Linked DNA regions of Saccharothrix espanaensis DSM 44229. The protein of the gene in region 2 interacts with the protein of the main gene of each other region in a pairwise test. Links are inferred from orthologs where the notes say so. Each region holds a gene or a part of one and is shown on either strand. Other genes may lie near its edges.

Evidence for each region.
Region 1: the proteins of leuS (region 2) and ligA interact in binary tests that used the Escherichia coli proteins (3 or more experiments, as listed by UniProt). The link is inferred for Saccharothrix espanaensis DSM 44229 from one-to-one orthologs.

Annotation. Positions count from the first base shown.
Region 1 is NC_019673.1:4,892,701-4,896,093, reverse strand. Bases 1-2,942 are described here. They hold ligA (NAD-dependent DNA ligase LigA), read left to right. Parts: upstream 1-446; coding sequence 447-2,438; downstream 2,439-2,942. Other genes in these bases: BN6_RS21685 (MBL fold metallo-hydrolase), read right to left, coding at 2,673-2,942; BN6_RS21695 (acetoacetate decarboxylase), read left to right, coding at 1-340. Also shown: more of BN6_RS21685, read right to left, coding at 2,943-3,302; BN6_RS21680 (S-(hydroxymethyl)mycothiol dehydrogenase), read right to left, coding at 3,299-3,393. UniProt on the Escherichia coli protein: DNA ligase that catalyzes the formation of phosphodiester linkages between 5'-phosphoryl and 3'-hydroxyl groups in double-stranded DNA using NAD as a coenzyme and as the energy source for the reaction.
Region 2 is NC_019673.1:9,324,930-9,329,144, reverse strand. What follows is about bases 474-3,786. They hold leuS (leucine--tRNA ligase), read left to right. Parts: upstream 474-814; coding sequence 815-3,586; downstream 3,587-3,786. Other genes in these bases: BN6_RS41245 (DUF397 domain-containing protein), read right to left, coding at 3,708-3,786; BN6_RS41255 (esterase-like activity of phytase family protein), read left to right, coding at 474-670. In the rest of the region: more of BN6_RS41255, read left to right, coding at 1-473; more of BN6_RS41245, read right to left, coding at 3,787-3,911; BN6_RS41240 (helix-turn-helix domain-containing protein), read right to left, coding at 3,908-4,215.

The DNA.
Region 1 (3,393 bases), 4.4 Mb from region 2 along the record:
GGACTACGGCAGCCAACGCGTCGCGACCGCCACCATGGCCTACAAGCACCAGCCGCTGGACCACGACCAGGCGCGCGCCCAGATCGCCGTGCCGACGTTCGCGGTCAAGAGCACCCCCGACTACTCCGGCGGCCTGCGCGTGTGCGACCTGGTCCGCACCGAGATCACCGACATCACCGTCAAGCAGGCGTGGCAGGGCCCGGCGCGCCTGCAACTGCTGGCCCACGTCATGGCACCGCTGGCCGACCTGCCGGTGCTGGAGGTCGTGTCGGCCTCCCACGTGCTGACCGACCTCACGCTGGCCCCGGTCGTGCCGGTGCACGACTTCCTGCGCGCCTGAAGATCGCGCCGGATACCACGCCGGCGGTGCCCGGACCAGCGCGTTCGGGTCGGTCACCCGAGCGTGGTGCGGTGGATTGTCGGTGGTCGCGGGTAACTTGTACGCCGTGAATGTTGGGGAACGGATCCAAGGACTCGCCGACCGGATCGTGGCGCTGCGCGAGGCGTACTACCAGGGCACGCCGTTGGTGGCGGACGCCGAGTACGACGTGATCGAGGACGAGCTGCGGGGCCTGGTGGAGGCCAACCCGGAGCTCGCGCCCGATCCGAACCCGCTGGAGCAGGTGGGCGCGCCGGCGGTGCTGCACGCCCCGGTCCGGCACTCGCGGCCGATGCTGTCGCTGGAGAAGGCGACCAGGCCCGAGCAGGTCGCCGCGTTCTTCGACCGGTTCCCCGGTCAGTCGGTAGTGGTCATGCCCAAGCTCGACGGCCTGTCGCTGGCCCTGGTCTACGAGAACGGCCGGCTGGCCCGCGCGGTCACCCGGGGCGACGGGACGACCGGCGACGACGTGACACCGCTGGTGCGCGCGATGGTCGACGGCGTGCCGGAGCGGGTCGACGCGCCCGGCCGGGTCGAGGTGCGCGGCGAGGCGGTGATGCTGCGCTCGACGTTCGCCGCCTACAACGCCGCGCACGTCGACAAGCCGCTGATCAACCCGCGCAACGCCGCCGCCGGCACGCTGCGCGCCAAGGACCCGGCCACGGTCGCCGGGCGGCGGATGCAGTACTTCGCGTTCGACCTCGACACCTCCGAGGGCGGTGCCGCGGCCGACCTGGAGCACGGCCTGCGCGCGCTCGGGTTCGACGTGGCCGACATGCGGCACTGCGACGACGCGGAGTCGGCGCAGGCGGTCATCGGCGAGATCGAGACCCGGCGCAACGACCTCGACTACGACCTGGACGGCGCGGTGCTGCGGCTGGCCAACCGGGACGCGTTCGCCGCCGCCGGGACGCGCTCGAACTCGCCGCGCGGCGCGCTGGCGTTCAAGTTCGCCGCCGAGGAGAAGACCACCGTGCTGTCCGATGTGGTCTGGGACGTCGGCAAGACGGGCAAGATCGTGCCGGTCGCGCACCTGGAGCCGGTGTTCGTCGGCGGGACGACGGTGACCAAGGCGACGCTGGCCAACCAGGAGGTGATCCGCGCCCGGGACGTGATGATCGGCGACACGGTGCTGATCCGCCGCGCGGGCGACGTGATCCCGTTCGTGGCAGGCGTTCTCGACCCGGCCGCGCGCACCGGCGCGGAGCAGGAGATCGTGCCGCCGGTCGCCTGCCCGTCGTGCGGGCAGGCGGTGGTCGAGCAGGGCAACAGCCGGGAGCTGTTCTGCACCAACGTGGCCTGCCCGGCGCAGACCGTGCGCCGGCTGATCCACTGGGCGTCCCGCCCGGCGGCCGACATCGAGGCGGTCGGTCCGGTGTGGATCGAGCGGCTGGCCGAGGCCGGGATCCTGGAGCGCCCGTCGGACTTCTACACCCTGACCAAGGAGCAGCTGCTGGAGTTCGACCGGATCGGCGAGACCTCTGCCCAGCGGATGATCGACTCCATCGCGACCAGCCGCGCCGTCGGCCTGCGCCGCGCGCTGATCGGCCTGGCCATCCCGATGGCCTCCGAGGGCACCGCCGCCCGGCTGTGCCGCGCCGGGTTCGGCTCGCTGGAGGAGGTCGCCGACGCCGGCGAGGAGCGCCTGGTGGCCGTGGAGGACATCGGCCCGAAGGTCGCCGCGTCGCTCACCGAGCACCTGACCCGGCTGCGCCCGGAGCTGGAGCGGTTGCGGGAGCAGGAGGTCTCGCTCGACGTGCGCGAGGAGGACCTGCCCCCGGTCGTCGCCTCCGACGCGCCGCTGGCGGGCAAGACGGTCGTCATCACCGGCTCGATCAGCGACCCGCGCTCGGGCGAGAAGATCCCGCGCCCGACGTTCCAGCGGATGTGCGAGAAGGCCGGCGCGACCACCGCGTCCTCGGTCTCGGCGAACACCGACATGCTGATCACCGGCGCGGACGTCGGTGAGGGCAAGCTCACCAAGGCCGAGAAGCTCGAAGTCGCGGTCGTGGACCAGGGCGAGATCTGGCCCCTCCTGATCGCCGCCGGCATCGCCTGACCCCGCTGCCCGCCATCCGTCCACAGCGGTCTGGACGGATGGCCCGCCTCGTCCGGCCTCGTCGGGTATCCGCACCCGCTGCGGCCCGCCGGCGGCCCGTCCTCCGGCCGTCCTCCTGCTGCGGTCCTGCTGCTGCGGTCCTGCGGGGGGAGACCGGCCGGAGCCGGTGGTGTTCGCCTTGGCGGGCCCGGCGGCGGGAGCGACCCGCCGCCGGGCCCGCCAGGCGTCGCGCGGTCAGCCCGCGCGGGTGATCCAGTCCCCGAGGTGCGGGGCCTCGGCTCCGATCGTGGTGTCGTCGCCGTGCCCGGTGTGCACGACGGTGTGCTCCGGGAGCACCAGCAGGCGCTGGGTGATCGACTCGATGATGGTGTCGAAGTCCGAGTACGAGCGGCCGGTCGCGCCCGGACCGCCGTGGAACAGGGTGTCGCCGGTGAAGACCGCGCCCAGCTCCGGGGCGTGGAAGCAGCACGCGCCGGGCGCGTGGCCCGGGGTGTGCAGGACGTGCAGGGCGGTGCCCGCGATCTCCACGACCTGCCCGTCGGCCAGGTCGCCGTCCGGGGCGACCGTCGGGTGGACCAGGTCCCAGAGCACCCGGTCGGCCGGGTGCAGCAGGACCGGGGCACCGGTCGCGGCGGCCAGGGCGGGGGCGACCCGGACGTGGTCGTCGTGCGCGTGCGTGGCCAGGATCGCCTTCACCTCGCGACCGCCCACCACGTGCAGGATCTTGTCGACGTCGTGCGGCGCGTCGATGATCACGCACTCCGCGTCGTCGCCGATCACCCACACGTTGTTGTCGACGTCGAAGGTCTGCCCGTCGAGGCTGAACGTGCCGCGCGTGACGCCGTGGTCGACGCGGGCCATCAGAACACCACCACCGAACGCAGCACGTCGCCGTGGTGCATCTTCGCGAACGCCGCCTCCACGTCGTCCAGCGCGATGGTCTCGCTGACGAACG
Region 2 (4,215 bases):
CGACCCGCGCACCGGGCACTACCTCTGGGTGCAGGAGGGCGAGCGCAACGGCGGCACGCTCATCGACCCGTCCGTGCGGGAGGCGACCCGGGACGGCGGGTTCGTCCGCGAGCACGTCCTGGCCGACAACCTGAAGATGCGCCCGGACTCCGGCCCGCGCCGCAACGAGGCGTTGGAGGGACTGGCCCTGTCACACGGACGGGTGATCACGGCCGTCGAGGGGCCGCTGCTCCAGGACGGCCCGCCCGCCGACCACACCCGCGGCGCGGTCTCCCGGCTCACCGTGCAGACCCCGGACCGGGTGCTGGCCCAGTACGTCTACCGGCAGGAGCCGGTGTTCGCGCCGGGCGGCGGCACCGGTGTCGCCGCGGTGCTCCCCCACCGGGACGGCCTGCTGGTGCTGGAGCGCTCGTTCGTCCCGGGCGTGGGCAACAAGGTCCGGCTGTTCGAGGCCACCGCGCACGGCGCTGCGAACGTCAAGGACAAGCCGTTGGACGGGGCGAAGCCGATGCGCAAGAAGCTGCTCGCGGACCTCGCCGACTTCCCGCTCAGCCGGGTGGACAACGTCGAGGGCATGGCCTGGGGACCGGGCGGCACGCTGCTGCTGGTCTCCGACGACAACTTCTCGCCCGCGCAGGTCACCCAGTTCATCGTGCTCGCGCTGCGCTGATACCGTTGCTGCCATGAGCACGGCCCGCCTGCTCCTTAGCTAGCCGCGCCGACCCCCACGGGTCAGCGCGGCAACCCCTCATGCCTGTCCTGGGCTGGGGGGTTTCGTCATGTCAGGGGCCGGCAACCGAAGGGAAGACCCGAGATGAGCACCGACGCGTCCGAGACGCCCGCCTTCCGCTACACCGCCGAGCTGGCCGGCGGCATCGAGCGGCGGTGGCAGCGGGAGTGGGAGGAGCGCGGGACGTTCCACGCGCCCAACCCGGTCGGGCCGCTGCGGGGCGAGGTGCCGGCCGACAAGCTGTTCGTGCAGGACATGTTCCCGTACCCGTCGGGCGCGGGCCTGCACGTCGGGCACCCGCTGGGCTTCATCGGCACCGACGTGTTCGCCCGGTACCACCGGATGACCGGCCGCAACGTGCTGCACACCATGGGCTTCGACGCGTTCGGCCTGCCCGCCGAGCAGTACGCCGTGCAGACCGGGCAGCACCCGCGCGCCACCACCGAGGCCAACATCCAGACCTACCTGCGGCAGATCCGCCGGGTCGGCCTGGGCCACGACGAGCGCCGCCGGATCTCCACGATCGACCCGGGCTACTACAAGTGGACCCAGTGGATCTTCCTGCAGATCTTCAACTCCTGGTTCGACGACGAGGCGAAGAAGGCCCGCCCGATCGCCGAGCTGGAGGCGCGGTTCGCCGACGGCACGCGCCCCACGCCGGACGGCCGGCCGTGGGCCGAGCTGACCGGCGCGCAGCGGGAGCAGGTGCTGGGCGGCTACCGGCTGGCCTACCTGTCCGAGGCCCCGGTGAACTGGTGCCCCGGGCTGGGCACCGTGCTGGCCAACGAGGAGGTCACCGCCGACGGCCGCAGCGAGCGCGGCAACTTCCCGGTGTTCCGGCGGTCGCTGCGGCAGTGGATGATGCGGATCACCGCCTACTCCGACCGGCTGATCGACGACCTGGACCGGCTGGACTGGCCGGAGAAGGTCAAGTCCATGCAGCGCAACTGGATCGGCCGCTCGCACGGCGCGCGGGTGCGGTTCGCGGTGGGCGGGCACGACATCGAGGTGTTCACCACCCGCCCGGACACGCTGTTCGGCGCGACCTACGTGGTGCTGGCCCCGGAACACCCGCTGGTGGACGAGATCGCCGCCGCCGACCGGGTGGGCGCGATCGCCGAGTACCGCCGCGCGGTGGCCCGCAAGTCGGACCTGGACCGGCAGGAGAACAAGGAGAAGACCGGCGTCTTCACCGGCGCGCACGCGGTGAACCCGGTGACCGGCGCGGAGATCCCGGTCTACGTCGCCGACTACGTGCTGATGGGCTACGGCACCGGCGCGATCATGGCGGTGCCCGGCCAGGACCAGCGCGACTGGGACTTCGCCACGGCGTTCGACCTGCCGATCATCCGGACCGTGCGGCCGCCCGACGGGTTCGAGGGCGAGGCGTACACCGGTACCGGACCGGCGGTGAACAGCGGGTTCCTGGACGGGCTGGACGTCGCCGAGGCCAAGAAGACGATCATCGCCTGGCTGGAGGAGCACGACCGGGGCGAGGGCACCGTGCAGTTCAAGCTGCGCGACTGGCTGTTCTCCCGGCAGCGGTACTGGGGCGAGCCGTTCCCGATCGTCTACGACGAGGCCGGCACGCCGATCGCGGTGCCCGAGTCGATGCTGCCGATCGAGCTGCCCGACGTGGACGACTACTCGCCGCGGACCTTCGAGCCGGACGACGCGAACTCCGAGCCGTCGCCGCCGCTGTCCCGTGCGGGCGAGTGGGTCGAGGTCGAGCTGGACCTGGGCGACGGGCCGAAGAAGTACCGCCGGGAGACCAACACCATGCCCAACTGGGCGGGGTCGTGCTGGTACCAGCTGCGGTACGTCGACCCGACGGAGACCGAGCGGTTCGTCAACGCCGAGAACGAGCGCTACTGGCTGGGGCCCCGGGCCGAGCACGGCGCGAACGACCCGGGCGGCGTCGACCTGTACATCGGCGGCGTCGAGCACGCGGTGCTGCACCTGCTGTACTCCCGGTTCTGGCAGAAGGTGCTGTTCGACCTGGGCCACGTGTCCGGTGACGAGCCGTACCGGCGGCTGTTCAACCAGGGCTACATCGAGGCGTACGCCTACCGCGACGAGCGCGGCACGCCGGTGCCGGCCGAGCAGGTCGAGGAGCGCGACGGCAAGTACTTCTTCGAGGGCGCCGAGGTCAAGCGCGAGTACGGCAAGATGGGCAAGAGCCTGAAGAACGTCGTGACGCCGGACGACATGTGCGACCGGTACGGCGTGGACACGTTCCGGCTCTACGAGATGTCGATGGGGCCGATGGACGTCTCCCGCCCGTGGGCGACCAAGGACGTCGTGGGCGCGCAGCGGTTCCTGCAACGCCTGTGGCGCAACCTGGTTGACGAGGAGACCGGCGCGCTGCGGGTCACCGACGAGGAGCCGGCCGAGGACGCGCTGCGGCTGCTGCACAAGACGATCGCGGGCGTGCACGACGACTACGCGAACCTGCGCTACAACACGGCGGGCGCGAAGCTGATCGAGCTGAACAACTTCGTCACCAAGCACTTCCCGGGCGGCGCGCCGAGGGCGTTGGCCGAGCCGATGGTGCTGCTGCTGGCCCCGCTGTGCCCGCACGTGGCCGAGGAGCTGTGGGCGAAGCTGGGGCACGCGGAGTCGTTGGCGCACGGGCCGTTCCCGCGCGCCGAGGAGAAGTTCCTGGTCGAGGACACCGTGGAGTACCCGATCCAGGTCAACGGCAAGGTCAAGGCCCGCGTGGTGGTGGCCGCGTCGGCGTCGCCGGACGAGGTCAAGGCGGCGGCGCTGGGCGACCCGAAGGTGGCCGAGCTGCTGACCGGTGAGCCGCGCAAGGTGATCGTGGTGCCGGGCCGGCTGGTGAACGTGGTGCTGTGAGCCGACTGCGGGGCACCCCGGCTACCTCGCGGTAGTGGGAGTGCCCCGCAGTCGGTGCGTATGCCGCCTTTGGTGCGACTGGGTCCCGGCGACTGTTCGCGACTGGGCCGGGGTGCCTGGGTCAGCCTCGGTTGTCGGACTTGTGCTGGTGGGTTCCGGTGAACGCGGCGAACGCGCGTGCCGGGAATAGCAGGATGGCGCTCGCGTCGCCGAGCTTGCTGTCGCGTACGCCTACGGTCGTCTCGTCGGCACGGGTGCCGATCTCGACGCACTGACCGTTGGTGGCTGATCGAGTCGACTTGCGCCAGGACCACGTGGTGGTCATCTCTTCAACTCCTCGCGGATGCTGCCGATCATCGACGCCGAGTCCGGTTCGGGGAGCGCCAACTCCAGCAGCCGCCCCGCCACGGCGGCGTACTCGTCTATGTCCTCGACATTATCGCGGTACCGGCCGCCGATCCGGTCCTCCACGTAGACGACTCCGGGATCGCGGGCGATGGGGAACTCCATGATGGTGAACGGTCCGTGCAGCGCCGGGTGCACGCCTGCGGTGTAGGGCAGCACTCTGATCGAGACGTTGGGCCGTTGCGCTGCGGTGAGCAGGTGATCCAGTTGGCGGCCGAGCACCA